Regions from separate parts of the Enterobacter chuandaensis genome, predicted to be linked through region 3. Evidence: predicted binding sites of a transcription regulator. Region 3 holds the regulator's gene; each other region holds the start of a gene.

Evidence for each region. The regulator PhoB, encoded in region 3, activates phosphate uptake and scavenging genes when phosphate is short. The targets are predictions, from matches to a motif close to CTGTCATAAAACTGNCNNAT.
Region 1: uvrB (excinuclease ABC subunit UvrB) is a predicted target of PhoB. The motif match lies at 6,761-6,780, and genes of this name have one in related genera.
Region 2: glpT (glycerol-3-phosphate transporter) is a predicted target of PhoB. The motif match lies at 1,469-1,488, and genes of this name have one in related genera.
Region 4: kdgR (DNA-binding transcriptional regulator KdgR) is a predicted target of PhoB. The motif match lies at 2,920-2,939, and genes of this name have one in related genera.

Annotation. Positions count from the first base shown of each region.
Region 1 covers NZ_CP097173.1:1,457,681-1,465,425, reverse strand. Annotated here, with positions in the region: gene moaE (molybdopterin synthase catalytic subunit MoaE) at 38-490, opposite strand; gene moaD (molybdopterin synthase sulfur carrier subunit) at 492-737, opposite strand; gene moaC (cyclic pyranopterin monophosphate synthase MoaC) at 730-1,215, opposite strand; gene moaB (molybdenum cofactor biosynthesis protein B) at 1,219-1,731, opposite strand; gene moaA (GTP 3',8-cyclase MoaA) at 1,756-2,745, opposite strand; molybdenum cofactor riboswitch at 2,733-2,866, opposite strand; gene yvcK (uridine diphosphate-N-acetylglucosamine-binding protein YvcK) at 3,092-4,000, shown strand; gene uvrB (excinuclease ABC subunit UvrB) at 4,492-6,507, opposite strand; gene MX657_RS07040 (ABC transporter ATP-binding protein) at 7,260-7,745, shown strand, end outside.
Region 2 covers NZ_CP097173.1:3,242,613-3,250,357, forward strand. Annotated here, with positions in the region: gene glpT (glycerol-3-phosphate transporter) at 9-1,361, opposite strand; gene glpA (anaerobic glycerol-3-phosphate dehydrogenase subunit A) at 1,612-3,240, shown strand; gene glpB (glycerol-3-phosphate dehydrogenase subunit GlpB) at 3,230-4,444, shown strand; gene glpC (anaerobic glycerol-3-phosphate dehydrogenase subunit GlpC) at 4,444-5,634, shown strand; gene MX657_RS15705 (nicotinamide mononucleotide deamidase-related protein YfaY) at 5,669-6,868, opposite strand; gene MX657_RS15710 (YfaZ family outer membrane protein) at 6,962-7,501, opposite strand; gene MX657_RS15715 (sensor histidine kinase) at 7,630-7,745, opposite strand, start outside.
Region 3 covers NZ_CP097173.1:1,077,644-1,085,388, reverse strand. Annotated here, with positions in the region: gene phoR (phosphate regulon sensor histidine kinase PhoR) at 245-1,540, opposite strand; gene phoB (phosphate response regulator transcription factor PhoB) at 1,562-2,251, opposite strand; gene sbcD (exonuclease subunit SbcD) at 2,439-3,644, shown strand; gene sbcC (exonuclease subunit SbcC) at 3,641-6,772, shown strand; gene mak (fructokinase) at 6,858-7,745, opposite strand, start outside.
Region 4 covers NZ_CP097173.1:2,780,700-2,788,444, forward strand. Annotated here, with positions in the region: gene cspE (transcription antiterminator/RNA stability regulator CspE) at 1-158, opposite strand, end outside; partial or broken gene MX657_RS13530 (DUF2627 domain-containing protein) at 172-316, opposite strand; gene MX657_RS13535 (YebO family protein) at 1,064-1,354, opposite strand; gene mgrB (PhoP/PhoQ regulator MgrB) at 1,429-1,572, opposite strand; gene MX657_RS13545 (YobH family protein) at 1,732-1,971, shown strand; gene kdgR (DNA-binding transcriptional regulator KdgR) at 2,037-2,828, opposite strand; gene MX657_RS13555 (MFS transporter) at 3,007-4,380, shown strand; gene htpX (protease HtpX) at 4,431-5,312, opposite strand; gene prc (carboxy terminal-processing peptidase) at 5,506-7,554, opposite strand; gene proQ (RNA chaperone ProQ) at 7,574-7,745, opposite strand, start outside.

The DNA.
Region 1 (7,745 bases), 380 kb from region 3:
ACACACACGTTAAGAGTAACACATCCACGTAAACCGACTACCAACGGCTGGCGGCCTGTTTATCGCTGTCGCGTGATTCCACCCAGCGCTCGCCTTCCGGCGTGGCTTCGCGTTTCCAGAACGGCGCTTTGGTCTTGAGGTAATCCATAATGAACTCACCTGCCGCAAACGCGCTGCCACGGTGCGCGCTGGTGACGCCAACAAAAACGATCTCTTCGCCAGGCCACATCTCACCGATGCGGTGAATCACCGTGACGCGACCAAGCGGCCAGCGGCCCCGCGCCTCGTCGACAATCGCCGCCAGCGATTTCTCGGTCATCCCCGGATAGTGCTCCAGCGTCAGCGCCTTCACGCTGTCACCGAGGTTGTGGTTGCGCACTTTGCCGGTAAAGGTAACGACCGCACCGTCTTCATCGCGTTCCGCCAGCCAGTCATATTCTGTACCGACGTTAAAGCGCTCAGGACCGACCAGAATTCGGGTTTCTGCCATCTTAACCCCCTGTGACCGGCGGGAAGAAGGCCACTTCATCCCCTTCAGCCAGCGGGTGGGTGAATTCCACCAGCGTCTGGTTAACGGCGGCCAGCAGCTTGCCTTCATCCAGCGCCAGCGCCCAGCGGTCGCTTTGTGCCGCCAGATGCGCGCGCAGGGCGGCGACATTTTCAAAAGAGGCGTCCAGCGTCAGGCTGTCGGTATTGACCAGCTCGCGCACCTGGGCGAAAAAGAGCACTTTAATCATGGCTGTCCACCTTAAAATCACCGGATTTGCCGCCGCTTTTTGCCAGCAGGCGAACCGGGCCAATCACCATATCTTTCTGCACCGCTTTGCACATGTCGTAGATGGTCAGCGCGGCGACGGAGGCCGCCGTCAGGGCTTCCATCTCCACGCCGGTTTTGCCGGTTAAGCGGCACAGGGACTCAATGCGTACGCGGTTATGCTCCGGCTGCGCCTGCAGGTTCACTTCCACCTTGCTCAGCATCAGCGGGTGGCAGAGCGGAATGAGATCCCAGGTCCGTTTTGCAGCCTGAATACCGGCGATACGCGCGGTGGCAAAGACGTCGCCCTTGTGGTGGCTGCCGTCGATAATCATCGCCAGCGTTTCAGGAAGCATGGTGACGAACGCTTCCGCGCGCGCCTCGCGCACCGTTTCGGCTTTGGCGGAGACGTCCACCATATGCGCTTCGCCAGCGGCGTTAATGTGGGTCAGTTGTGACATAGCTTATTTCTTTAAATGGGGATGGAAATTACACGGACGGGTACGGGCATCCAGCTGCGGGGCGATGATGTTTTCCCACGCGGTGCGGCAGGCTTTGGTCGAGCCCGGCATGGCGAAAATCAGGGTTTTGTTAGCTACCCCGGCAACGGCGCGCGACTGGAGCGTGGAGGTACCAATCTCTTCAAACGAGAGCATGCGGAACACTTCGCCGAAGCCTTCCACCTCGCGGTCAAACAGCGGGATAAGCGCTTCGGGGGCCTGATCGCCTGCGGTAAAGCCGGTGCCGCCGGTGATCAGCACCACCTGCACCTCATCACTCGCAATCCACTGCGACACCTGCGCGCGAATGGCGTAGCGGTTCTCCTTCACGATCGCTTTATCGACGATGTTATGCCCCGCGTCATGGGCCGCGTCGCGCAGCCAGTGGCCGGAAGTATCATCTTCCTCGCCACGACGGTCGGAAACGGTAAGGATAGCAATGCGTGTCGGGATAAATTCTGCGCTTACCTGACTCATCTTCTGATTCCTTCTTAAGCCTGATTACCCGCCGATGTAAGACAGGTTCTGAGTAATGCCGGTGTTGCCCTGATGCAGGAAGTGGGTCTGTTTTTTGTGCGTCAGCGCTTCAGAAATGCGCGCTTCAAGCGCGTCCTGCTGGGCATCGTCTGCCAGCAGATCGCGAAGATCGACGCCGCCGTCGCCGAACAGGCAGAGATGAAGCTTGCCAACGGAGGAGACGCGAAGACGATTACAGCTGGCGCAGAAGTCTTTCTCATAGGGCATGATAAGCCCAATCTCGCCTTCGTAATCCGGGTGACAGAAGACCTGTGCCGGGCCGTCGCTGCGCTGGCGAATCTGGTGGATCCAGCCACGTTTCAGCAGCTCGTCGCGCAGCACCATGCCGGAGATGTGATGACGGCGAAACAGCTCGCTGCCCTCGCCCGTTTCCATCAGCTCGATAAAACGCAGTTGAATGGGGCGCGGCTTGATCCACGCCAGAAAGGTGTCCAGCTGATGATGGTTAACGTCGCGCATCAGCACCGTGTTGACTTTGACCTTGTCGAACCCGGCGGTAAAGGCCGCGTCGATGCCGTCCATGACCTGGCGGAATTTGTCCTGCCCGGTAATGGCGTGAAACTGCCGGGCATCAAGGCTGTCTACGCTGACGTTGATAGCGGTTAAGCCAGCGTCGCGCCAGTTCGCCACGTCACGTGCCATGCGGTAACCGTTGGTGGTCACCGCGATCTGGCGGATACGTTCGTTTTCACGCACGGCGGCAATGATGTCGGGGAAATCGCGGCGCAGGGAGGGTTCGCCCCCGGTCAAACGAACTTTTTCCGTACCGAGCTCAGAGAACGCACGCGTGACGCGACGCACTTCATCCACGGAGAGAAAGCCGTTATTGGTAACGCTGCCCGGTTTGTAGCCGTCGGGCAGGCAGTAGGTGCAACGGAAGTTGCACACATCGGTAATCGACAGACGTAAGTAAAAAAACTTACGCGCGAAAGCATCAGTAAGTTGTGAAGCCATGTACACCTTTCCAGATCGGGAGGCACAGTCATTTCTTTCTGTACCCTGGTGGCCTATTCGCCACGGCCAGGGCGCCATATCGTTCGACACAGGCGCCAGGGCTAGAGTGTATGTTTTCAATTTCGAAAACGTGGTTATGGCGATAGTAGCGCGGAAATTCTCACTTCGCCATCATCGCCTTTCGCTATATAATTATGTATATAGCGACTCAGTCCTGCATTTTCGCTACAGAATACCTAAAAACCGCACTTTCGCATTGATATACGTCATTTTGCATTGGGTGGGGCATCGTCTTTTAGGGGTAGTTAGGTTACTGTTATGCGATTGATGGTGATAAGGAATACGTATGCGCAGTCGCACTTTTGCGGATCTTGACCGAGTGGTCGCTCTTGGCGGAGGCCACGGTCTGGGCCGTGTTATGTCCTCTTTGTCGTCACTCGGCTCACGGCTGACAGGGATAGTGACCACCACCGATAACGGTGGCTCAACCGGGAGGATCCGACGCGCCGAAGGCGGGATAGCCTGGGGTGATATGCGCAACTGTCTGAACCAGCTTATTACAGAGCCGAGCGTCGCGTCAGCGATGTTTGAGTACCGTTTTGGCGGCAATGGCGAGCTTTCCGGGCATAACCTGGGAAATTTAATGCTTAAAGCGCTGGATCACCTTAGCGTGCGGCCGCTTGAAGCCATCAATTTAATTCGAAACCTGCTGAAAGTGGATGCGTTTCTGATCCCGATGTCTGAACAGCCGGTGGATTTGATGGCGATTGATGCCGACGATCACGAAGTATACGGCGAAGTGAACATCGACCAGCTTCTGCTGCCACCAAAAGAGCTGATGACCTACCCGAGCGTGCCGGCCACGCGAGAAGCGGTGGAAGCCATCGGGGAAGCGGATCTTATCCTGATCGGTCCAGGCAGTTTTTACACCAGCCTGATACCAATCCTGCTGGTGAAAGAGCTGGCGCAGGCGCTGCGTCGCACCCCTGCCCCAATGGTTTACATCGGTAACCTGGGCCGTGAGCTGAGCCCGGCGGCGGCGAGCCTGTCGCTGGCGGACAAACTCAGTTTGATGGAGCATTACGTCGGCAAGAAAATCATCGACGGCGTGGTGGTGGGGCCAAAAGTGGATGTGTCCGGGATTGGCGATCGTCTGGTGGTGCAGGAGCCACTGGAGGCTTCAGACATCAAGTATCGCCACGACCGCCACCTGCTGCGTGAAGCGCTGGAGAAGGCGATTCAGGCACTGGGTTAGGTTCGTTTGGTGCGGCCTGATGCCCTCACCCACTGGGCTGAGGGTTCCCCACAAAATAATGCCAGCACGGACGACCCCCTCTCGCTTGAGGGAGAGGGCGGGGTGAGGGGGAACATACGGCTCTGGTGGTCATTCCGTTCACTTCACGTTCCTTGCTACTCTGTGAGGACATGACCGGTGAACGTGCCAGGGCGGCTCAATCGCCACCGCCCTGGCGACCCGGGCTCCCGGCGGTAAATCGCCGCTTCGCGGTACCCTCAGCTTATTCCTTCAGGCTATCGGGTCGGGCATGAGCCTGCATCCCTGCAGGCCACGCCCTCTCGGCGCATCCCTGCGCCTCGCCCCGGCCTTACGGAAACGCTTCGGCGATTTACAGCCGGACCTGGGCATCGCTGAAAGCCTTAACTCGTTCTGAAACAACCTTATTGCTTCTGTCTAAAAATTACTGGGGATTCCTCAGCCCACGGGGAGAGGGAGAAAACAACGCTTATTCACGATGCCGCAATAAACAGATCCCGCAGCTGATGCAGCTGGTCGCGGATCTGCGCCGCCTCTTCGAACTCCAGGTTCTGGGCGTGCTGCATCATCTGTCCTTCCAGCTCGTGGATTTTCTGCTGCAGCGCTTTCGGCGTGAGTACGACAGTATCTTCTTCCACCACTGAACGCGCCTTGCCGCGACCTTTCGCTTTGGTCTTCGCAATGTTCTGACCCAGCGCCAGGATATCCACCACCTTCTTGTTCAGCCCCTGCGGCGTAATGCCGTGCTCTTCGTTGTAGCGCTGCTGTTTCTCGCGGCGGCGCTCCGTTTCGCCAATCGCTTTCGCCATCGACGGGGTGATTTTATCACCGTACAGAATCGCTTTACCGTTGACGTTACGCGCGGCGCGACCAATGGTCTGGATTAGCGAACGTTCAGAACGCAGGAAGCCCTCTTTATCGGCGTCCAGAATCGCCACCAGCGAGACTTCCGGCATATCCAGACCTTCTCGCAGCAGGTTAATCCCCACCAGCACGTCAAATTCGCCCAGACGCAGATCGCGGATAATCTCCATGCGCTCCACGGTGTCGATATCCGAGTGCAGATAGCGCACCTTCTCACCGTGTTCTTCCAGATACTCAGTCAGGTCTTCCGCCATGCGCTTGGTGAGCGTCGTCACCAGCACGCGCTCGTTGATGGCGGAACGGGCGCGAATTTCCGAGAGCAGATCGTCTACCTGGGTCGCCACCGGGCGCACCTCAATAATCGGGTCCAGCAGCCCGGTCGGACGAACCACCTGGTCAACGACCTCATCGCCAGATTTCTCCAGCTCGTAGTTGCCCGGCGTGGCCGAGACGTAGATAGTTTGCGGTGCCAGCGCCTCAAACTCTTCAAACTTCATCGGACGGTTATCCAGCGCTGACGGCAGGCGGAAGCCATACTCCACCAGCGTCTCTTTACGTGCCCGGTCACCGCGGTACATCCCACCGATCTGCGGGATCGTAACGTGGGATTCGTCGATCACCAGCAAACCGTCTGCCGGAAGGTAATCAAACAGCGTCGGCGGCGGCTCGCCCGGCCCGCGCCCGGAGAGGAATCGCGAGTAGTTTTCGATACCCGAGCAGTAGCCCAGCTCGTTCATCATCTCCAGATCGAACTGGGTGCGCTGGCTCAGGCGCTGCTCTTCCAGCAGCTTATTGTTGGCCAGAAGCACCTTACGGCGCTCTGCAAGCTCCTCTTTAATCTCTTCCATCGCCTGTACGATACGCTCGCGTGGCGTCACGTAGTGCGTTTTCGGGTAGATGGTAAAACGCTGGATCACCGACTCAACGTGTCCGGTCAGCGGGTCGAAGAGCGACAGGCGTTCAACCTCTTCGTCAAACAGCTCGACGCGCAGCGCCATATCGTCCGATTCCGCCGGGAAGATGTCGATCACCTCACCGCGTACGCGGAAGGTACCGCGCTGGAACGCCTGGTCGTTACGGGTGTACTGCAGCTCGGCCAGACGGCGCAAAATGGCGCGCTGGTCGATGATCATCCCCTGCGTCAGGTGCAGCATCATCTTCAGGTAGAGATCCGGGTCACCCAGACCGTAAATCGCGGAAACAGACGCAACCACAACCACATCGCGACGCTCAAGCAGCGCCTTGGTCGCAGATAGTCGCATCTGTTCGATGTGTTCGTTCACCGAGGCATCTTTCTCAATGAAGGTGTCAGAGCTCGGCACATAGGCTTCCGGCTGGTAGTAATCGTAGTAGGAGACGAAATACTCTACGGCGTTTTCCGGGAAGAACTCTTTCATCTCACCGTAAAGCTGGGCTGCGAGCGTTTTATTGGGCGCAAGCACCATTGTGGGGCGCTGAAGGTCCGCAATCACGTTAGCGATGGTGAACGTTTTACCCGAGCCGGTTACCCCCAGCAGCGTCTGGTGCGCCAGCCCGTCTTCCAGCCCCTCTTTAAGGCGACGGATCGCCTCAGGCTGATCGCCAGATGGACGGAAAGCAGAATTCAGTTTGAACGGTTTACTCATGGGCGACGACCTGATGACGTTATTAAGCGGCAGGTGAGTAATTTTACTCCTTGTTGCCAGGAATGCCAGTAAAAAACACTGGATGAAAAACCAGTAGCGTGTCAGGATATTTAGCATAGCGGCGGTGTGATTAGCGCGTTAGCGTACAAAATTTGGGCTCTGACGAGATAAAAAACCAGCCAGGTTGGGTTATCCCCAGAACTTTTTCTTTTTTAACATTTGTCAAGCCAGGTAATGGTAGTTTTGTGGCAACGAGTGACACTTTCATGACGGTAATTGCTTTTATCTAAGCAATTAAATTATAAAAGATATTTTCTAAAGCCGCGTTTCGCGCCAATTTGGGCGAAAGCCCCGTCTTCTCTCGCTTATCGCGTGTTTTCTAACTCTCATGCACATGGTTATCCACAGGAATAGTGGATAACTGCTTCCAGCCCGTATGGACTGCCGCTCAGCAAATTCCCGGATTTTCCCACGAAGCGGCAACAAAAAATTTTTATAGCTATTTTTTGACGATAAACAGTTGCGTCATTCATAACCAACCGATGCGATCCTGCTCACATTTCCGCCATTTTTCGGCCTGCACCACGACTCAACATTCCCGGCACCGCCGATGTGCAGCCCACGCGTTTTTACCCTGCTCTCCTGCGGTTTATTCCTAAAAAAGTCGTTTTTTTAATCAACTTACGGTTTCTGGCAGGCGTTTTGCAGTATCGAAACAGGTCTTACCCCTACGCATTTTTAAGGAGAAAAAGATGTTGAGTCTGCGTGCAGTGAATCAGTTTTACGGAAGCCAACATACGCTATGGAACGTGGATTTGGATTTTCCGCAGGGCATGTGTACAGGCGTCGTTGGCCTGCCGGGGATGGGCAAGACCACCCTGATGAACTGCATTACCGGAAACGTCCCCGTCGAAAGCGGCACGATTATCTGGCATGAAGCGGGCGCACCGCCGCGCGATTTGCTCAGCCAGATGCCAGAGCAGCGCTCAGGGCCAGGGATTGGGTATGTCCCGCAGGACAGGCGTATTTTTTCTCAGCTGACGATTGAGGAGAATCTGCATATTGCCATGCGGGCGGTAGGGAAACCCGACCCGGCAGCGAAAAGCGACGTGTACGATCTGTTCCCGGAACTGTACGCGCGACGTCAGACGCGAGGAAACGCCCTTTCGCCAGACGACCAGTATCAGCTGGCGCTGGCGAATGCACTGGTCAACCGCCCGAGGATGCTGATTCTGGAT
Region 2 (7,745 bases), 2.2 Mb from region 3:
AATGCTCCTTATTGACGACGCGCCAGCACTTCCGCGTGGTGACGTTTCTCGCCGATCATCACAACCACCAGCAGCAGAACCGCCAGCACGCTGCCGCCAATCATCACCATAAAGCCGCCGTCCCAGCCGAAGAAGTCAACGGTGTAGCCCACGATGGCGCTCGCCGCGACCGAACCGCCCAGGTAGCCGAACAGACCGGTAAAGCCTGCCGCCGTGCCCGCCGCTTTTTTCGGCGCCAGCTCCAGCGCGTGCAGACCGATCAGCATCACCGGACCGTAAATCAGGAAGCCGATAACGATCATACAAGCCATATCTACGGACGGGTTGCCCGGCGGGTTGAGCCAGTAAACGACAGTGGCGATAGTCACCAGGGTCATAAAGAACACGCCCGTCGCGCCGCGGTTGCCCTTGAACACTTTGTCCGACATCCAGCCGCAGATCAGCGTGCCCGGGATCCCGGCGTATTCATACAGGAAATAGGCCCAGGAGGATTTATCCAGCGCGAAGTGCTTCACCTCTTTCAGATAGGTCGGGGACCAGTCGAGGATGCCATAGCGCAGCAGGTAAACGAACACGTTCGCCACCGCGATGTACCACAGCAGCTTGTTCGGCAGCACGTACTTCATGAAGATCTGTTTCGCGGTCAGCTCTTCTTCGTGCTTCTCGCTGTAATCATCCGGATAGTCGTTTTTGTACTCTTCAATTGGCGGCAGGCCGCAGGACTGCGGCGTATCGCGCATCAGCGCAAAAGCAATAATCGCCACCAGAATAGCGCCAAAGGCAGGCATGTAGAGTGCCGCGTGCCAGTCGTTGAACCAGGCCATCCCCAACAGGAACAGCAGAGGCGGAAGCCCGCCCCCGACGTTATGCGCGCAGTTCCACACCGATACAATGCCGCCGCGCTCTTTCTGCGACCACCAGTGCACCATGGTACGTCCGCACGGCGGCCACCCCATCCCCTGGAACCAGCCGCAGAGGAACAACAGCACGAACATAATCGCAATACTGGACGTCGCCCACGGCACAAAGCCCATGAACAGCATCACCGCCGCGGCCAGAATCAGACCGGCGGGCAGGAACACGCGCGGATTCGAACGGTCCGACACAGAGCCCATGATGAATTTCGAAAAACCGTAGGCGATAGAGATCCCCGACAGCGCGAACCCCAGATCGCCGCGGGAGAAGCCCTGCTCCACCAGATACGGCATGGCAAGCGCAAAGTTTTTACGTACAAGGTAGTACGCCGCGTACCCGAAGAAGATCCCGAGGAAGATTTGCCAACGCAGACGGCGGTAGAGAGGATCGATCTCTGCCTCTGGCAGTCGCGCCCGATGCGGCGCAGGTTTGAAGATACTGAGCATAACAGCCTCCGTGGCCTTTCAAAAAATGACCAGGCATCTCGCGCCCGGTTACAGAGGCGGGGATGTTAAAAAAACATGCGCTTTGTTACTGTGAATCAACGCACAGATTGTTACAGAAATATGACAGAATGCGCAAAAAAGCGCATGAAATCACGTTTCAGTTTCGAATTTCGCGCGTTTATGTTCGAAATCAAACAAACCACACGATCTATGTGGCTAAATGCTAAAAAACGAACATAGAGGAAAGGCAATGGCAATCCACGATCCACGCTATAGCGATGTGATTATCATTGGCGGTGGCGCAACCGGCGCCGGCATCGCACGCGACTGCGCCCTTCGCGGCTTAAGCGTCACGCTGCTGGAGCGCCACGATATCGCCACGGGCGCAACCGGACGAAACCACGGCCTGCTGCATAGCGGCGCGCGGTATGCGGTTACAGACGGTGAATCCGCGCGCGAATGTATTGCTGAAAACCAGATCCTCAAGCGTATCGCCCGTCACTGCACAGAGCCGACCGACGGCCTCTTTATTACCCTTCCTGAAGATGACCTCGCCTTTCAGAAGACCTTTATTACCGCCTGTACCGCAGCGGGCATTCAGGCTGAGGCCATGGATCCGGCACTGGCGCGGCGGCTGGAGCCGTCGGTGAACCCGGCGCTTATTGGCGCGGTGAAAGTCCCCGACGGCACCGTTGACCCCTTCCGCCTGACCGCCGCCAATATGCTCGACGCTCGCGAACATGGCGCGCGCATTCTGACCGGGCATGAAGTGACCGGACTTATTCGCGAAGGTCATCGCATCTGCGGCGTGCGGATCGTTGATACGCAATACAACGAACACAGCGAACTGTATGCCGCCGTGGTGGTCAACGCGGCGGGGATCTGGGGGCAGCGTATTGCGGAATACGCCGACCTGTCGGTGCGCATGTTCCCGGCAAAAGGCTCGCTGCTGATCCTCGACCACCGCATTAATAACCACGTCATCAACCGCTGCCGCAAGCCGTCTGACGCCGATATCCTCGTGCCGGGCGACACCATTTCGTTAATCGGCACGACCTCAACCCACGTGGACTACGGCGAGATTGACTACAACCGCGTGACCGCCGAAGAGGTCGACATTCTGCTGCGCGAAGGGGAAAAACTGGCGCCGGTGATGGCGCAGACGCGTATCCTGCGCGCCTACGCGGGCGTGCGTCCCCTTGTCGCCAGCGATAACGATCCGAGCGGACGTAACGTCAGCCGCGGCATCGTGCTGCTCGATCACGCCGAGCGCGACGGCATGGACGGGTTTATTACCATCACCGGCGGTAAGCTGATGACCTACCGCCTGATGGCCGAGTGGGCGACCGATGCCGTCTGCCGCAAGCTCGGAAATACCGAACCGTGCGTTACCGCAGAACAGCCGTTGCCGGGATCGCGCCAGTCTACCGAAAAAACGCTGCAGAAAATCATCTCCCTTCCCGCGCCGCTGCGCGGGTCCGCGATTTACCGCCACGGCGACAGAACGCCGCAGTGGCTCGGTGAAGGAAGATTGAGCCGCAGCCTGGTGTGCGAGTGCGAAGCCGTTACCGCGGGCGAAGTGCAGTACGCGGTAGAGAACCTGACGGTTAACAGCCTGCTGGATCTCCGCCGCCGCACCCGCGTCGGAATGGGAACCTGCCAGGGCGAGCTGTGCGCCTGTCGTGCCGCCGGGCTGCTGCAGCGTTTTCACACCACCACCGCCACCCAGTCGCTCGATCAGCTCAGCGCGTTTTTAAACGAGCGCTGGAAAGGCATTCAGCCTGTCGCCTGGGGGGATGCCCTGCGCGAAAGCGAATTTACCCGCTGGGTCTATCAGGGGCTTTGCGGTCTGGAGAAGGAGCAACACGATGAAATTTGATACCGTCATCGTCGGCGGCGGGCTGGCAGGCCTGCTCTGCGGCATCAAACTCACGAAGCAGGGACTGCGATGCGCCATTATCACCCGCGGCCAGAGCGCCCTGCATTTTTCGTCAGGCTCGCTGGATCTGGTGGACGAAGCGTACCGCGATACGCTGCCGCCGGAGCACCCCTATCACCTGATTGGCGCGCACAACGTTGACCGCTTTGCGCTGGAAACCGAAGCGCTGCTGGCGGACAGCGGCGCGCGTATGAAGGGGAGCACCAGGCAAAATCATCAGCGCATTACGCCGCTCGGCACCCTGCGTTCCTCGTGGCTTAGCCCGGAGGAAGTGCCCGTTGCCCCCTTAACTGCCGCGCGCGTGCGGGTGGTGGGCATCAGCGGCTTTCTGGATTTTCAGCCCCATCTCGCGGCAGCATCGCTCTGTCGCCAGGGGGTTAACGCCGACACGGCGGAAATAGAGCTGCCTGAGCTTGATGTCCTGCGCGATAACCCGAGCGAGTTTCGCGCGGTGAATATCGCCCGTTTTCTGGATAATGAGGACAAATGGCCGCTGCTGTATGACGCGCTCAGGCCGCTCAGCGACAACTGTGACGCCCTGCTGATGCCCGCCTGCTTTGGTTTAAACGACAACCGGCTCTGGCGCTGGCTCTCGGATCGCCTGCCCTGCTCGCTCGGCCTGCTGCCCACGCTGCCCCCTTCCGTACCCGGCATTCGCCTGCACACCCAGCTCCAGCGTCGGTTTGTGGCGCAGGGCGGCGTGTGGATGGTGGGTGACGAGGTGAAAAAAATCACCCTGACCGACGGCGCGGTGAGCGAAATCTGGACGCGCAACCACGATGATATTCCGCTTCGCGCCCGCTATACGGTTCTGGCAAGCGGGAGCTTCTTCAGCAACGGGCTGCTGAGCAGCCGGGAAGGCATTCGGGAAGCCATTATGGGGCTGGATGTTCGGCAGAGTGCCTCCCGCGCGGACTGGTACCAGAGTGATTTCTTCTCGCCGCAACCCTGGCAACAGTTTGGCGTAATTGCCGATAGCCAGCTGCATCCGCAACTTTCCGTTAAACCCGTCGGTAATCTTTTTGCCATTGGCTCGCTGCTGGGCGGTTACGATCCGATCGCTCAGGGGTGCGGTGGTGGAGTTTGCGCCGTCACGGCGCTGTATGTGGCAGAGCAGATTAGCCAGCGCACGGAGGCTGAATAATGAACGACACCCGTTTTGAAAGCTGCATTAAATGCACCGTCTGTACCACCGTCTGCCCGGTCAGCGGCGTGAACCCGCGCTACCCTGGGCCAAAGCAGGCCGGGCCGGACGGCGAGCGCCTGCGTCTGAAGGACGGCAAGCTGTATGACGAGGCGCTGAAATACTGCATTAACTGCAAACGCTGCGAAGTCGCCTGCCCGTCGGATGTGAAAATCGGCGATATCATCCAGCGCGCCCGGGCGCGCTACAGCACGCAAAAGCCGACGCTGCGCGATGCTATCCTGAGCCATACCGATTTGATGGGCAGCGTCTCAACGCCGTTTGCCCCGCTGGTGAATGCCGCGACCTCACTCAAACCGGTGCGTCAGCTGCTGGATGCGACGCTGAAGATAGACCATCACCGCAGCCTGCCGAAATATTCCCACGGCACCTTCCGTCGCTGGTATAAATCCGTCGCGGCGGAGCAGGCGCAGTATGACGATCAGGTCGCCTTTTTCCACGGCTGCTATGTGAATTACAACCATCCGCAGCTGGGAAAAGACCTGCTGAAGGTGCTGAACGCCATGGGAACGGGCGTACAGCTGCTCAGCAAGGAGAAGTGCTGCGGCGTGCCGCTGATTGCCAACGGGTTTACCGATAAAGCGCGCAAGCAGGCTAAAAGCAACGTCACCTCCCTGCGCGAAGCGATTGTCGATAAAGGCATGCCGGTGCTGGCGACGTCGTCCACCTGTACCTTCACCCTGCGCGATGAGTATCCGCACCTGCTGGACGTGGATAACACCGGCCTGCGCGAGCACATCGAGCTGGCAACACGCTTCCTGTGGCGCAAGCTCGACAGCGGTCAGACGCTGCCGCTGGGGACATTGCCGCTGAAAGTGGTGTATCACACCCCGTGTCATATGGAGAAAATGGGCTGGTCGCTCTATACGCTGGAGCTGCTGCGGTTAATTCCGGGGCTGGAGCTGACGGTGCTGGATTCGCGCTGCTGCGGCATCGCAGGCACCTACGGCTTTAAGCGTGAAAACTACGAAACCTCGCAGGCGATTGGCGCCCCGCTGTTCCGCCAGATTGAAGAGAGCGGCGCGGATATCGTGGTGACGGACTGCGAAACCTGTAAATGGCAGATTGAGATGTCCACCAGCAAGCGCTGCGAACATCCGATCAGCCTGCTGGCGAAAGCGCTGGGGTAAGCATTGCCGGGGCGAGAGCCCCCCGGCAAACGCATCATTCAATGAACAGCGAGTCCACGACGTTAATCCACCCGTGCTCGCTGGCAACCTCTTTACCGTTCAGCCAGCGGCGCAGCATGTTCAGCGCCATCATTGCACACACCTCCTGACGTACCGCCAGGCTGTGTCGCGTGATGCTCATTTTCACCCGCAGCGCATGCGTGCCCTCCGGCGTTGCCAGCGCAAAATTAAGATGTTCCTCATCCAGCCCGCCGACAAACAGCGCCAGGCCGGCAAAGTGTTTCACCCTTCTCTCGGAAGCCCAGCGCGCGGTCTGCGCCAGCGTCTCCTGCTGGAACGGCACCACCTCACTGGCAAGCAGCGGCGCGTTGACGCGCGACAGCTGCAGCGCCAGCAGGCCGCCGGTAAACTGCTCGCTTAAGGTCACGCTGAGCTGGCGAGTCTGCAGATGCTTTGCAATCTGCGCGGGTAACCCTTCCGTTCCTTCAAAGATCAGGCTTTCGCCCGCCACGCGCTGCACCTCAGGCCACAGAGCCAGCATCGCCTCTTTTTGCGTAGCCGGTCCTGTTAATTTGAGCTCAATGATCGGCATGGAGGAGCGATAGCCCATGGACACACCCGGCGGCAGCGCAAGGTGGTCAAGGCTCTGAGCGAGATCGCTTTCCGAGCGGCCAAAGGTGGTCAGACGCAGGCACAGCGGAGGTTCAGGCAGAGTAAAACGCTGGCGAAGGCGCGGCAGGATCTGCTGCTCGACCATCACTTTAAATTCAGATGGCACGCCCGGCGTGAAGAACATCAGGCAGCGGTTCAGCTGCATGGAAAACCCGCAGGCGGTACCGACCGGGTTATCGACCAGCTCAGCGCTGGCGGGGATCTCAGCCTGTTTGCGGTTGCTGGGGGCCATAACGCGGCCACGTTCGGAGAAAAAGCGCTCCATCTGCGAAAGCCACGCCTCGTGCAGCACCAGCCCTTCGCCTTTTGCGGTCGCGGCGGCCAACGCACTGAGATCGTCACTGGTGGGGCCGAGCCCACCGTTCACAATCAGCACGTCGCACTGTTCACTGCGCTCACGCAGGATGCTGACCAGTGACTCAAGATTGTCTCCCACCGTATTGCGGCGCGTTAACGGTAATCCTTGCTCAAAGAAAAGATCGGCAAGCCAGGCTGCATTGGTATCGATAATCTGTCCGTGCAGCACTTCGTCGCCGGTGGATAACATCTCCACGTTAATCATTGTGTTCTCCCGCTTATTTGGTCAAAACACTATAGCGCAAACGCGGGGTGGAGATGAGAGAAACTGGCGCGACGGAACGCCGCGCCGGAACGATTAGAAACCTGCGCTGACGCCCACGTACGGGCCGTCAGCCAGCGCGTTATCGCGGTTGCCGTCTTTGCCGGCCAGGTTCAGGTAACGATAACCCGCTTCGATGGTAATCGGACGCATGATGGTCCAGCGCGCGCCGGCGTTGGCTTCTTCATAGCTGTCGATACCGCTGGAGAGGGAATCAGGCGAGTAGTAGTACTCGCCGAACAGGCCGAAGCTGTCGCCAATTTTCCACTGCAGGCCGCCACCTACTGCCGCCGCGTAACCTTCATCACCGTCGTTCGGGTTGGTATAGATGCCTTTACCGCCGACCGTTGCCAGGAACGGCCCCAGAGGAAGGTTGAGACCGAGGCCGAGGCTTGCCGCGTCGCCGTCGTCATCATTGTGCGTCCAGCCGCCGGTCATCGCCAGGCCGGAGGTCTCCGTACCCATGCCAAAACCGAGGTGGGTATAGTCTTCACCCGCCGAGCCATTAATGCTAATGGCGTTAGCCGCCGCAGATACAACCATCAGGCCGAGGCCCAGTAATGCCACTTTTTTCATTGTCGCGATCCCGCATAATTATAGAGAAGTCCCCAAAACCGCGAGATTTTAACCTGAGTCTCCGGGGGATCAAGCACTCTGCGTGCGACAGACAGGAAGATTGTAACGATTTGAAACTCGCGGCTTTTTTACGTAAGCAGCAGAAAGCGCATTTTGACGCACAGGCCACCCAGCGTTTCGCTGCGGGTCAGCTGCAAATGTCTGCGGTGCAGCCGGGCGATGTCCCCCGCCAGCGCCAGCCCAA
Region 3 (7,745 bases):
AGTATCTGGGGGGCAATTTAAACGCTTATAACGTTTAAAGGCAAGGTGGGATCGCAAAACCAGAACAATATGCCAGCATGAAAAATCAATCCAGCACAATGCGCTAATTATGAGAAAAACCCATGGCTAATCATGCGAACAAAAAAAAGACAGCCGTATAAAATTCACACGCGTTTCGCTTGACTGCAAAGCAAACGGGCCAGCAAACGCTGGCCCGTGGAAAGGTAAAATGACACGCCTGCCGTCAGGCGATTTTTTTGGCAATTAATCGTTCCGGCATCACAAAGCTGAAGCGGGTTCCTTTGCCCGGCGTACTCTGAATATCAAGACGGCTCTCATGGTGATTGACCGCATGTTTCACAATCGCCAGCCCCAGGCCGCTTCCGCCGGTCTGCCGCGAGCGCGCTTTATCCACGCGATAGAACCGCTCGGTCAGACGCGGAATATGCTCAGGCGCGATCCCCGGCCCGTTGTCCTCCACGCTAAACTCGGCCCCTGCCGGGGTGTGCTGCCAGCGCACCACGATCTTCGTCCCTTCCGGGGTATGATTCACCGCGTTGTACACCAGGTTGGAGATGGCGCTACGCAGCTCATCTTCGCTGCCCAGCACCTTTAGCGTGTTGTCGACGTCAAAAGTAAGGTGGTGTTTTTTATGGCTTAAGGTTTGGGCTTCCCGCTCCACCACCCGCAGCATCATCGGCACATCGATGGTGTCAGTCAGCGCGAGCGAAGGCGCCGCTTCAATCTTCGACAGCGTCAGCAGCTGCTTCACCAGCCCTTCCATCCGGTGCGTTTGCTCGCGCATGGTGTGCAGCGCTTTTTCGCGCGGCGCGCCTTCCAGGGTTTGCTCCTGCATCATCTCCAGATAGCCCTGCAGCACCGTCAGCGGGGTACGAAGCTCGTGGCTGACGTTGGCGAAGAAGTTACGACGCGCCCCTTCCAGCTGGTGCATCTGGGTCACGTCGCGCGCCACCATCAGCCACTGGCGATCGCTGTAAGGCATCACGCGGATTTCCAGATGGCGGCCATTATTCAGCTTCAGATTGTGCGGACGGGTGAAATCACGCTTTTTCAGATACAGCGTGAACTCGGGATAGCGCAGAAGGTTGAGGATGTTCTGACCATTATCGTCTGGCCAGCGCAGGCCCAGCAGCTGTTGCGCAAGCCCGTTACACCAGAAAATAGTGCCTTCTTCTGTCGTCAGGATCACCGCATCCGGCAGCGACTCTGCGCCGCTGCGAAAGCGTTTAATCAGGCTTCCCAGCTCGCGGCGGCGCTTTTTATTACGCATCTGCATCTGGTGCAGACCGTACAGCAGCGGCTCCCAGCTACCGCTTCCCGGCGGTGGCGTCATACTGCGGTCAACCCATAGCCACCATGAAAGGCGCAGCAGGTTCCAGAAATGCCAGATCAGCAAACCGGTCACCGACGCCAGCAGAAACCACGGCAGATACCCAAAAATGGCCCCCAGAAGGAAGGCCGGAATACAGCATAAGATTAGTTCAAAGACGAGCCTTTTCCATGACAGACGTTCCAGCACGCGTCACACTCCTGTCATTGTTCAGAAACGGGTAGAAAAACGATAACCCGTGCCGCGGACCGTCTGCACCATGCGATCGTGGCCGCTCAGTTCCAGCGCTTTTCGCAGGCGGCGGATGTGGACGTCAACCGTCCGGTCTTCGACATACACGTTAGTTCCCCAGACGTTATTCAGCAACTGCTCGCGGCTGTAAACGCGTTCCGGGTGAGTCATAAAGAAGTGCAGGAGTTTAAATTCGGTAGGCCCCATATCGAGGGGATTTTCGCCAGTCATCACGCGGTGTGACGTTGGATCAAGGCTGAGGCCCTGCATCTCAATCACCTCTTCCACCGCCATCGGCGAAATGCGGCGCATCACGGCTTTAATGCGCGCCACCAGCTCTTTCGGGGAGAAAGGCTTGGTAATGTAATCGTCCGCGCCGGTCTCCAGACCGCGAACGCGATCCTCTTCTTCACCACGCGCCGTGAGCATGACGACCGGGATGTCGCGGGTCATCGCCTCACGCTTAATGTGTTTGATAAACTGCAGTCCGGAGCCGCCGGGCAACATCCAGTCAAGCAGAATCAGATCGGGCCAGGGTTCATTCAGCTGGTTCACCGCGCTGTCATAATCTTCCGCTTCAACCGGCTGAAAGCCATTTTGTTCGAGCACGAAGCACACCATTTCACGAATTGGAGCTTCATCTTCTACGACCAGAATACGTCTCGCCATACTTTGCCCTGTCTTATCTTATTTAAGTTACAAGTTTGTAATGCGGCGTCATTATGCGTCAGATTTATGACAGATTTATGAAAAACAGTACCACTATAAATGGCAAACTGTTGTTTTATTACAGCGGTTATTTTCCTTTCCCTGAGAGTTTATAATCGTCCGCATCTTTTTTCGCCACGGATCTCCTATGCGCATACTTCACACCTCGGACTGGCACCTGGGTCAAAACTTTTACAGCAAAAGCCGTGCGGCTGAACATGAAGCGTTCCTGAACTGGCTGCTGGAAACGGCCCAGGCGCACGAGGTGGATGCCATTATTGTGGCGGGTGACATCTTCGATACCGGTTCGCCGCCGAGCTATGCGCGTGAATTATACAACCGTTTTGTGGTGAACCTGCAGCAGACCGGGTGTCATCTGGTGATTGTCGCCGGGAACCATGACTCCGTGGCCACGCTGAATGAGTCCCGCGACATTCTGGCGTTTCTCAATACCACCGTGGTGGCCAGCGCCGGGCACGCCCCGCAGATCCTGAATAAACGCGACGGGTCGCCGGGCGCGGTACTGTGCCCAATCCCCTTTTTACGTCCGCGCGACATCGTGCAAAGCCAGGCGGGGCTGTCGGGTGCGGAAAAGCAGCAGCATTTATTACAGGCCATCACCGACTATTATCACCGGCAGCATGCGGAAGCCTGCACCCTGCGCGGTGAACAGGCCATTCCGGTGATCGCGACCGGGCACCTCACCACCGTCGGGGCCAGTAAAAGTGACGCGGTCCGAGAGATCTATATCGGTACGCTGGACGCCTTTCCTGCGCAAAACTTCCCGCCTGCCGACTACATTGCGCTCGGGCACATTCACCGGGCACAGGTCATCGGCGGCTGCGAGCACATCCGCTACTGTGGTTCCCCTGTTTCGCTCAGTTTCGATGAAACCGGCAAGACCAAGTCCGTGCATCTGGTGAGCTTCAGCGAGGGCAAACTCAGCGCCGTTGAGACGCTGGAGGTGCCGGTCACCCAGCCGCTGGCGGTGCTGAAAGGCGATCTTGCCGCGATTACGCAACAGCTTGAGCAGTGGCGCGGCGCAGATCTTGATCCGCCGGTCTGGCTGGATATTGAAATCACCACCGATGACTACCTGCATGATATGCAGCGAAAAATTCAGGCGCTCACTGAAGATTTGCCGGTAGAGGTGCTGCTGGTGCGCCGCAGCCGCGAGCAGCGCGAGAAAATTTTGCTCGGTGCCCAGCGTGAAACGCTTAGCGAACTGCGCGTTGAAGAGGTGTTCGAGCGCCGCCTGTCGCAGGAAGAGATCGATGATGTGAAGCGGGCCCGGCTCAACGAGCTGTTCAGCCATACCCTGCATGCGCTCAATGACGAGGAAGAAAACGCATGAAAATTCTGAGCCTGCGTCTGAAAAACCTCAACTCCCTCAAGGGCGAGTGGAAAATTGACTTCACCGCCGAGCCGTTTGCCAGCAACGGTCTGTTTGCCATCACCGGCGCAACCGGCGCGGGTAAAACCACCCTGCTTGATGCCATCTGTCTGGCGCTCTACCACGAAACCCCGCGCCTGAATAAGGTCTCCCAGGCGCAGAACGATCTGATGACGCGTGACACCGCCGAATGCCTGGCGGAAGTGGAGTTTGAGGTGAAAGGCGTTGCCTACCGCGCCTTCTGGAGCCAGAACCGGGCGCGCAACCAGCCGGATGGGAACCTCCAGGCTCCCCGCGTGGAGCTGGCCCGCTGCGAAGACGGCAAAATTCTGGCCGATAAGGTCTCGGATAAACTGGAACAAACCGCGGCGCTCACCGGGCTGGACTACGGCCGTTTTACCCGCTCGATGCTGCTCTCCCAGGGGCAGTTTGCCGCCTTCCTGAATGCTAAACCGAGCGATCGCGCAGAGCTGCTGGAAGAGCTCACCGGCACCGAGATCTACGGCCAGATTTCCGCCATGGTGTTTGAAAAACACAAAGCCGCCCGCAGCGTGCTGGAAAAGTGCGAGGCGCAGGCGGCGGGCGTTGTGCTGTTGAGCGAAGAGCAACAGCAGCAGTTGCAGGAAAGTTTGCAGGCACTTACTGACGAAGAGAAAACCCTGCTGGTGCGACAGCAGAGTCAGCAGAAAGATTTTCAGTGGCTTACGCGTCATGACGAGCTTGCGCGCGAGCAACAGCGCGTTGCTGCGTTGCAGCAGCAGGCGCAACAGGCGCTGACGGACGCTGCGCCTGATCTGGCAAAGCTCCAGCTTGCTCAGCCCGCCGCCCAGCTGCGTCCGCTCTGGGAGCACCAGCTGGAACAAACCGCGCGTCTGGCGCAAACCCAGCAGCGAATTATAGAAGTAAATACTCGCTTACAAACCAAAACCGCGCTGCGCGCGCGAATTCGCACGACCGCACTGCGTACCCATGAGCGGCTACAGGCCGAACTGACGGCGCTGACGCAGTGGCTGGCGGAGCACGATCGTTATCGCCTGCTGGGCCAGGAAATTGCCGGCTGGCGCGCCCAGTTCTCACAGCTAAACCGTGATAAAAGTCAGCTCGCCGCGCTTGCTGCGCGGATTGCTGAGCTACGAAACAAGCTGGCTGCAATGCCGGATATTACGCTGACGCTGACGGCAAATGAAGTCAGTGAGGCAATGGAACAACAATCCCGATCACGCGCGCTGCGCCAGAGATTGACGTCACTGCATGCCCGCTATCAGCCGCTGCAAAAGCGCCTGCGCCAGAGCGGTGAAAGCGTGCAGAAAGCCCAGGCGGAGCAGAGTAAGCTCAATGAAACCCTGGCGCTACGCCGCCAGCAGTACAAAGAGAAACACCAGCACTATCTGGACCTGAAAGCCCTGTGCGAACGTGAAGCGACGATTAAAGATCTGGAAAACTACCGTTCACAGCTTGAGGCGGGCAAACCCTGTCCGCTGTGCGGCTCCAGCGAGCATCCCGCCGTTGAGCAATACCAGTCGCTTGAACTGACTGACAACCAGCGCCGCCGTGATGCGCTGGAAAAAGAGGTCGCCGCGCTTAAAGAAGAAGGCCTGCTGGTGCTGGGACAGGTCAATGCCCTGACTCAGCAGATCCAACGCGAGACGGACGAAGCGCAGACCCTGACTCAGGAAGAGCAAGCGCTCACTAAAGAGTGGCAGGAAACCTGCGCGTCCCTGAACGTCATGCTGGCGATTCAGGACGATATCGCGCCCTGGATGAACGAGCAGGAACAGTACGAGCGCCAGCTTTATCAGCTCAGCCAGCGCCAGACCCTGCAAAACCAGCTCAACGAACAGGAAATGCAGGAACGCCAGTATCAGCAACAGCGGGCCGCGACGCGCCAGGCGCTGGAACACACCCTGCTGGCGCTGTCCCTGAGTGTTCCTGAAGAGAACCACGAAGCCGCCTGGCTGCACGCCCGCGAAGCGGAATTCGCCCAGTGGCAGGAGAAGCAAACGCAGCACGGCGTGCTTCAGGAACGCGTGAACACCCTGAAGCCGCTGCTCGATACGCTTCCGGCAACGAGTGAAGAAGAAGCCGAACAGGCCATTCCCGATAGCTGGCGAGAAATCCATGATGAATGCGTGTCGCTGCAGAGCCAGCTTACCGCCCAGCAGCAGCAGGAAGCACTGGAGCGAGAACGCCTGCAACAGTCGCAGACGCAGTTCACCGCCGCGCTCTCAGCAAGCTGTTTTGCCGATCGGGAGGCGTTTCTTGCCGCCCTGCTGGATGACGACGCTATCCGCCACCTCGAACAGCTGAAACAGTCGCTGGAAAATCAGATACAGCAGACCGCGGCCCTTTCCGGCCAGGCCAGCCAGCAGCTTCAGGCGCATCTGGCGCTGCGGCCGGAAGCGCTCGACACCGATGCCGCAACCCTGCAAAGCCAGCTGCAGCAGCTGGCGCAACGGCTTCGTGAGAACACCACGCATCAGGGCGAGATCCGCCAGCAGCTTAAGCAGGACAGCGATAACCGTCAGCGCCAGCAGGCGTTAATGCTGCAAATTGAAGAGGCCGGTCGCCAGGCAGACGACTGGGGGTATCTGAACGCGCTGATCGGCTCCAGCACCGGCGATAAGTTCCGTAAGTTCGCTCAGGGGCTGACGCTGGATAATCTGGTCTGGCTCGCTAACCAGCAGCTTAACCGCCTGCACGGGCGTTATCTGCTGCAGCGCAAAGCCAGTGACGCGCTGGAGCTGGAAGTGGTGGATACCTGGCAGGCGGACGCGGTGCGCGATACCCGCACGCTCTCCGGCGGCGAAAGCTTCCTTGTCAGCCTGGCGCTGGCGTTAGCGCTGTCCGATTTAGTGAGTCACAAGACGCGGATTGATTCCCTGTTCCTGGACGAAGGGTTCGGCACGCTGGACAGCGAAACGCTGGATACCGCGCTGGATGCGCTCGACGCGCTGAACGCCACCGGGAAAACCATCGGGGTGATCAGCCACGTCGAGGCGATGAAAGAGCGCATTCCGGTGCAGATCAAGGTGAAGAAGATCAACGGGCTGGGGTACAGCAGGCTGGACAGGGAGTTTGCGGTAGGGTGAATGGTGGAATGGTGCGGTCTGGTGCCCTCAGCCTGGCCCTCTCCCACGGGGAGAGGGTACAAACATCAAAAACAGCAACTTGCGTTTATTCCGGCCATAACCACGCCGCGCCTCGCACCCCGCTGGAGTCGCCGTGGACGGCTTTGCGGATCGGGGTTTCACACTCGCCGCCGAAGACCCACTGTTTCACCAGGTTCGGTACCGTGGCGTACAGCCGGTCAATGTTGCTCATGCCGCCGCCCAGCACAATCACGTCCGGATCGAGAATATTCACCACGTGCGCCAGCGATTTCGCCAGGCGCATTTCGTAGCGGCTGAGCGCCAGTTCGGCCACCGGATCCTGTTCCTCCACCAGACGCATAATTTCATTCCCCTTGAGCGGCTGGCCGCTCAGGCGGTGGTAGTCGGTCGCAAAACCGGTGCCGGAGATAAACGTCTCAATACAACCTTGCTTGCCGCAGTAGCACGGCACCTCGGCACGGTATTTGAGTTCATCTTCATCCATCCACGGCAGCGGGTTGTGCCCCCACTCGCCTGCCGTGCCGTTGCCGCCAATATGTGAACGTCCACCAAAGGCCACGCCCGCGCCGCAGCCGGTACCGATAATTACCGCAAAGACGGTTTGCGCCCCGGCTGCCGCGCCGTCAACGGCCTCAGAGACTGCCAGGCAGTTAGCGTCATTCGCCAGTCGCACTTCCCGGTTCAGACGCTGACTCAAATCCTTATCAAACGGCTGACCGTTGAGCCAGGTGGAGTTGGCGTTTTTCACCACGCCAGTATAGGGCGAAATGGAGCCGGGGATCCCCATCCCGACCGTGCCCCTCTCACCTGTAGCCTGCTCGGCCATGTCGACCAGCCGGGCAATCGTCTCGATAGTCTGGTGATAATCATCGCGCGGCGTAGGCAGACGGTGGCGGAACAGCTGTTCCCCCTGCTCGCTCAGTGCGATAACTTCTGTTTTGGTGCCGCCCAA
Region 4 (7,745 bases), 1.7 Mb from region 3:
TCGAACTCAACGTTCTGGCCTTCAGCCAGAGTTTTGAAGCCGTTACCCTGGATTGCAGAGAAGTGTACGAACACGTCTTTGCTGCCATCAGCAGGAGTAATGAAACCAAAACCTTTAGACTCGTTGAACCACTTAACTTGACCTTTAATCTTTGCCATTTTGCAAAATTCCTTAGAGTGTTTTCTTAGCCCGCAGGCATTAACTGAGATAAAACTGAGACATTACTGCATGAGGCACTAATATAAGGTTCGGCAGAGAAGCGGTATTCAACGACAACGTGTTTACTCAGGACTTCTTTACTGAAAATGCCACACATAAACAGAACTGTACCTCGTTTGACCCAAAACGTGTTATCACACACTATGTTTAATATGGCAAGCCATTTTTAAACATGTCTCGATCCGCCGCACAAATTCGAACATTGTCTGTAAGGATTTGCACAATTATGCGCTCAACATACAGACGGCTTTACTCCCTTACACAGACTCAACGCTGCTTGCGCAAGCGCTGTAATCTAAGACTTTTTTAACATAGCTCAATCATTACAATGCGTCCAGCAGACGGGAAAAGAAATCTTAAGCATTGATTGAGTTAGAACAAATTGTGAAAACTTATGCTTAAATCATTGTAACGGAACTGTATTGTTTCAGAACGAATTCGGCGTTATTAGCATCGCCCGACTGTATTAAAATGCAGCGCTGAATAAACAGCGTTATGCACTAAAATAATGAAATTTTTATGACTCTGCATCAAAATAAGGCAAGCAAAACGTTTCGATAAAAATAAAACAAGCCCTTGCACGTTTACATACAAAATATATGCAACAATTACTCGCTTCGTTTATACGGGTAAATATTCGCCTGTTTTCAGTATACTGAAACTATTATTAACTGCTGCTACAGTATTCAGCGCGGCATAGGGCGTCTTTCCAGATGCGATTGAGAAGGCAGCTGATGGGCATCATCAGGAGATGACGAAAAACCTTTGAGGGTGATGGTTCAGGGAGGGGTCGTGCCGGGAAGGTTTCCACATCACAGCCACCTCCCCTCCAGTGACAATACGATTAGCGCTCAGCCACCAGGCGGATAAAATCGTCTTGATCGTTGTTATCTTCCGCGACAGTTTCTTTTGGCGCTTCTTTCTCTTCCGGCTCGTTCGCTTCGCACAGACGACGCAGCAGCGCATTCTGCCGCTTTTGCTGCTCAAGCAGCGCTTCCAGCAGTTCGATCTGCTCGTTCGTACGTGAACTGGCGCGGTTTACGAAAAACCAAATGACCAGACCCACAAGCAGAACAACTAAAGAGATCATCAGGGATGCCACATTTAGCAACCCTGAATTCAGTAACTCACCCATTTCACCACCTCAATAAAAACGTCTATTTTACCACTGGCGCGAAGGAAGGAAATCATCTGAAGAAAAAATGCGTGTTACCACGGAATAAACTTATTGATTGCGCAAACGCCGCTAAAAAACTGTACATCCTGATCGCACATCACGTTGATAGTCTGCGTCCATAACACCACACACGCTATCAGCACGATAATCAGAATCACCCAGCGTATTTTTTTCACTCCACACTCCGTCTACATACCTGATGCAATCAGGTTATCACGGTTATCTTAAACAAGGACTAACTGTACCGCCATCGCGCCCTTTTCAGAATCCTGCACTTGTTTCATTACGTAAACCGTTTACGCTAGCGTTATGATAACAATGATAAAGAGGTGATGATGCGCGTAATTATTCGAACAATTATTGTACTGGTGATTCTCTGGATTGGGCTGCTGTTAACGGGCTACGGCGTGCTTGTGGGAAGCACCGAAAACGCCGCAGGGTTAGGCATTCAGTGTAAGTATTTAACCGCACAAGGCGTCAGCACGGCGCAGTATCTCCATTCGGATAGCGGGATCATTGGGTTGACCAACTGTCCGGTACTGCGTAAGACCTCCGTGGTGATTGATAATGGTTAATCTACAGGGGTAACGTCTGACAAAAAACGCCGCAATGAATGCGGCGTTTATTATGCTTCCCGGGATTAAAACGGATAGTCGTGATAACCCATCTGCTCAGAAATCTTACGCGCGGCAGTATGCAGGATAGCCACATATTCGTGCAGGCGCTCTTCCGAGAAACGCAGGGTTGGGAAAGAGATGCTCAAACCCGCGATCACCACGCCAAAGCGGTCAAAGACAGGAACGCCGATGCAGCGCAGTCCTTCTTCCTGCTCCTCGTTATCTTCGCCATACCCTTGTTCACGCACCTTGTCGAGCACCGTTAACAACTCATCGGTGTCGGTAATAGTGCGTTCAGTGCTGCGTTTATACTCCACGCCATCGAGGATCTGTTTCACCTCTTCACGATCGCGCCACGCCAGCAGAACCTTACCAATAGCCGTGCTGTAAAGCGGGTTGCGACGACCGATGCGCGAATACATACGCAGGTTATACATGGAGTCAATTTTATGGATGTAAACAATGCTGTCCTCATCCAGTGCACCCAGGTGGATGGTCTCTTTGGTCAGGCGGGAGATCTCACGCATCTGGATATCCGCGCTACGGATCAGATCAACGTTTTGCAGTGCCCGGGCACCCAGTTCGAACAGTTTCAGCGTCAGAGAGTATTTTTCAGATTCGCCTTCCTGTGCAACATAGCCCAGCGACTTCATGGTTTGCAAAAAGCGATAAACGGTGCTTTTCGACATCATCACGCGCTGCGACAACTCTGTGATACCAATTTCACGCTCTTCTCCGAGCGCCTGTAAGATGCCAAACACCTTCAGCACGGAAGAAACAGAATCTGGCTGTTTATCCAAATCCGCAATTGCCATTTACCACCTCATAGAGAGTGTTTTATAAAAATCAGAACCGGTTTTTATTATAAATTCCCGTCATGTTACCTGCAATCAATCCGCGTTTACTTCGTTACAAATCTGCGACATAAAACGGCGTTAACGGTGCTAAAATAGTTACCCTGAGAATAATTACACTTCGAGCTATTTATCCCTGATGGAAAAGTCCCTCTCCGATGGCCTACCTTTACCCCAGCGGTATGGCGCAATTGCCACCATTATTATTGGTATCTCCATGGCCGTCCTTGATGGCGCCATTGCAAACGTTGCCCTTCCCACCATTGCCAGCGACCTGCATGCTTCACCCGCCAGTTCGATATGGATCGTTAACGCCTATCAGATTGCGATTGTGGTTTCCCTGCTCTCCTTCTCTTTTCTGGGCGATATGTTTGGCTACCGTCGGGTCTATCAGTGTGGCCTGGTGGTGTTTACCTTCACATCGCTGCTGTGCGCCCTTTCTGACTCTCTGCATACGCTGACGCTGGCGCGCATCGCGCAAGGTTTTGGCGGCGCGGCGCTAATGAGCGTCAACACGGCGTTAATCCGCTTAATCTACCCGCACCGCCATCTCGGGCGCGGCATGGGGATAAACTCGTTTATTGTCGCCGTCTCTTCGGCCGCCGGGCCAACGATTGCAGCGGCGATTCTTTCTGTCGCCTCGTGGCAGTGGCTGTTCGCCATAAACGTGCCGCTGGGTATCGTGGCCATCTTCTTTGCCCTGCGGTTTCTCCCCGCTAACGGCCCGAAAAGCACGATGCCGCGTTTTGACGTGGCAAGCGCAGTGATGAATGCGCTCACCTTTGGCCTGCTAATTACCGCCCTCAGCGGTTTTGCTCAGGGTCAGTCTCTGATGCTAACCGTCGCGGAGCTTGTTGCTCTACTGGTGACGGGCTTCTTCTTTGTTCGTCGCCAGCTTGCTCTGCCGGTTCCTTTACTGCCGGTCGATCTGTTGCGTATTCCTCTCTTTTCGCTCTCCATCTGCACGTCTGTCTGCTCATTCTGCGCCCAGATGCTGGCCCTGGTATCTCTGCCCTTCTTCCTGCAAAGCGTGATAGGACGTTCCGAAGTGGAGACAGGGCTGCTGTTAACCCCCTGGCCGCTGGCGACGATGGTGATGGCCCCGCTGGCAGGTTATTTAATTGAACGCGTTCATGCCGGTTTGTTGGGCGCGGTGGGGCTGGCAGTGATGGCAACAGGCCTTTTCGCGCTGGCTTTGCTTCCGTCATCACCAACCGATCTGGACATCATCTGGCGGATGATCCTGTGCGGAGCCGGGTTTGGTCTGTTTCAGTCGCCCAACAACCACACCATTATTACCTCTGCACCGCGTCACCGCAGCGGCGGGGCCAGCGGCATGCTGGGAACCGCGCGTCTGCTGGGGCAAAGCACCGGCGCGGCGCTGGTTGCCCTGATGTTTAACCTTGCCGGGCAAAACGGTAACCACGTTGCGCTTCTCACCGCAGGCGTTCTTGCCACCCTGGCAGCCATCGTCAGCGGATTACGCGTGACCCAACCCGGCGTTCAGGCATAAAAAAAGCCGGGCGGAGTCTTCTCCAGCCCGGCTTATTTAAGCACTTAGCGTTACTTCAGATATTCCCCACTGCGCAGCGCTTCAATACGCTTATCCAGCGGCGGGTGAGACATAAACAGCTCGCTCAGCGACTTTGATTTGCCGTTGATGCAGAAGGCCATCATGCTGTTCGCTTCCTGCGGCTCGTAGCTGGTTTTAAGACGCTGCAGGGCTGCAATCATCTTCTCACGACCCACCAGCTTCGCAGAGCCGGCATCCGCGTGGAACTCACGGTGACGAGAGAACCACATGGTAATGATGCTTGCCAGAATACCGAATACCAGTTCCAGCACCATGGATACGGCGAAGTAGATCAGTGGGTTACCGTTGCTCTCTTCTCCTTCGTCACGGTTGCCGCCCATAAAGCCAGCCGCAATCTGCGCCAGGATACGGGAGATAAAGATAACGAAAGTGTTCACCACGCCCTGAATGAGGGTCATAGTCACCATGTCACCGTTGGCGATATGGCTGATTTCGTGGGCGATAACCGCTTCGGCTTCGTCACGGCTCATGTTCTGCAACAATCCAGTGCTGACGGCAACCAGCGACGCATCACGACGGGCACCCGTAGCAAATGCGTTAATATCCGGGGCATGATAAATAGCCACCTGCGGCATGGCGATCCCGGCCTGACGGGATTGCTGAGCCACCGTATTCATTAGCCACTGTTCCATATCATTACGTGGCTGTTCGATAACTTCCCCACCTACTGATTTCAGGGCCATCCACTTTGACATCAGCAGGGAAATGAATGAGCCACCAAAACCAAACAGCAGCGCCATAATCAACAGACCCTGAACGCTGCTCGACTGAATTCCCGTCAGGCTTAGCACCAGCCCGAAAACCACCATTACCGCCAGGTTGGTGAGCAGGAAGAGCGCGATTCGCATCATAATTTTCTTTTAACCTCAGTTTAACAAAACGCACTATGCGATTACCCACATCGTATGGGTATTGCGGCTATTTTCAAGCATCCGGTAGCCGTAAGTCACCAGAAAGACACAACTTTACACAATTGGAAATCAGCCTGACGGAAGGATGAAGAACAAAAAGAAACAGGCACAATTTCTTGTGCCTGTTGGGAGATTATTTTGCCTGAGCGGGCTGTACGGCAGGCTTGTCTTTTTCCAGATTCGCCAGGTCGAGCGCGATATGCACCGTCTCGTCCAGGTATGGATCCGGCTCCTGGTAATCTTTTGGCAGATCGTCCAGTTTCTTGAGCAGAGGCTTACCTTCACGCTTGAAGCGATCGTTGATACGCGCCAGACGCGTTGCATCATCTTCGTTGTTCTCTTTTTCACGCTGAGCGTAATTAAGAGAAACGATATTCCGCTTATCTTTCAGGGCATTGAAACGCGCAATGTCCTTCATGATGTACTGGAATTCCGGATCTTTCGCGATGCGGTCATTATGCGCCTTCAGCAGTTCAGGGCCAAACTGCGTCATATCACCCGCTTTCACGTAGGTCGCGGCATTGATGCTGTCCCACGGCAGTGCGTTATCTTCAAACTTCTCGCCGGTTTCGGTCTCTTCCGTGCCTGTCGGCATCATGATATCCGGCGTTACGCCCTTACGCTGCGTACTGCCACCGTTAACACGGTAGAACTTCTGAATGGTGTACTGAACGGAGCCCAGCGCAGGCCATTCCGGACGCAGCATCTGATCGTAAATACGGTTCAGCGAGCGATACTGCTGAACGGTACCTTTACCGAAGGTGGGTTCACCCACGATCAGCGCACGGCCATAGTCCTGCATTGCAGCGGCAAAAATTTCAGATGCGGACGCACTGAAGCGGTCGACCAGGACCACCAGCGGGCCTTTGTAATAGACCACACCGTCGTTGTCAGCATCTTCACGAACTTTACCGTTGTTATCACGAACCTGAACCACCGGACCAGACGGGATAAACAGGCCAGAGAGCGACACCGCTTCCGTCAGCGCACCGCCGCCGTTCGTGCGAAGGTCGATGATGACGCTGCTCACGTTCTGCTTCTCAAGTTTCTGTAGCTGAACTTTCACATCGTCAGTCAGCCCCACGTAGAAGCCAGGGATATCCAGGACCCCTACCTTCTCTTTACCCACGGTTTTCACCGACATTTTCACCGCGCGGTCTTCCAGACGGATACGCTCACGGGTCAGGGTAACGATACGGGTTTTCGTGCCTTTACCGGCAGGCAGAATTTCGAGACGAACTTTACTGCCTTTTGGCCCTTTGATCAGCGCAACCACATCGTCCAGACGCCAGCCAATGACATCCACCATGTTCTGGCCGGTTTGTCCTACACCCACAATGCGATCGCCTACGCTAATCGCTTTGCTTTTGGATGCCGGGCCGCCCGCGACCATGGAGTTGATCACCGTGTAATCATCGTCCATCTGCAGCACCGCGCCGATACCTTCCAGAGACAGGCTCATTTCGGTATTGAACTGTTCGGTGTTGCGAGGAGAGAGGTAGTTGGTGTGCGGATCGATTTCGTGCGCAAAGGCAGTCATCGCCAGCGAGAACACATCTTCACTGTTGGTCTGCGCCAGACGACGAATAGCAAATTTGTAGCGACGCGTTAGCGTATCGCGGATCTCTTTTTCATCTTTGCCGGTCAGCTTGAGGCTAAGCTCGTCGTACTTAACCTTTCCGTCCCACAGCGCATTCAGCTCGGCTTCATCTTTCGGCCAGGGCGCTTTGCTGCGATCGAGGTTAAAGGTGTCATTGCCGGTGAAGTCCATTGGACGTTCCAGCACTTTCAGCGCGTACTGATAGCGTTCAAAACGACGTTTTTGCGACAGGTTATAGAGATCGTAGAACAGATCCAGCTTGCCTGACCGCAGCTCATCACCCACCTCGGATTTGCGCTTAGCGAACTGCTCGACATCGCTGGCGAGCAAAACGTTATGGCTGTAATCCAGCAAGTTCAGATAGCGGTCAAAGATTTTGGCCGAAAAGGCCTGATCGAGATCGAACTGACGATAGTGCGAGCGGGTAAAACGTGAGGTCACGCGCTCGCTCACCGTCGCGTGCTGCGTCTCTTCCTTGAGTACCGGAATTTGATCAACACGCGTGATATCGTCCACTGCGAAAGCGTGGCCTGTTATGGCAAACAGACCCGCCAGCGCGGTGAGCTTAAAAAAAGTGTTCATGCCAGGCTTGGCCTCCGTTTCAGAACAACAAGTGTTCTGCGCGTACAATCATTGACATACCAGAAGTCAGCTGTACACGAACGCCATCTTTGGTGATTTCCAGTACGGTGGCGTCCATAGCATTGTTGCCTGCTTTTACCTTCAGCGCCTGACCCACGCTCAGAGCGTTGATGTCAGAAACCGGAGTATGA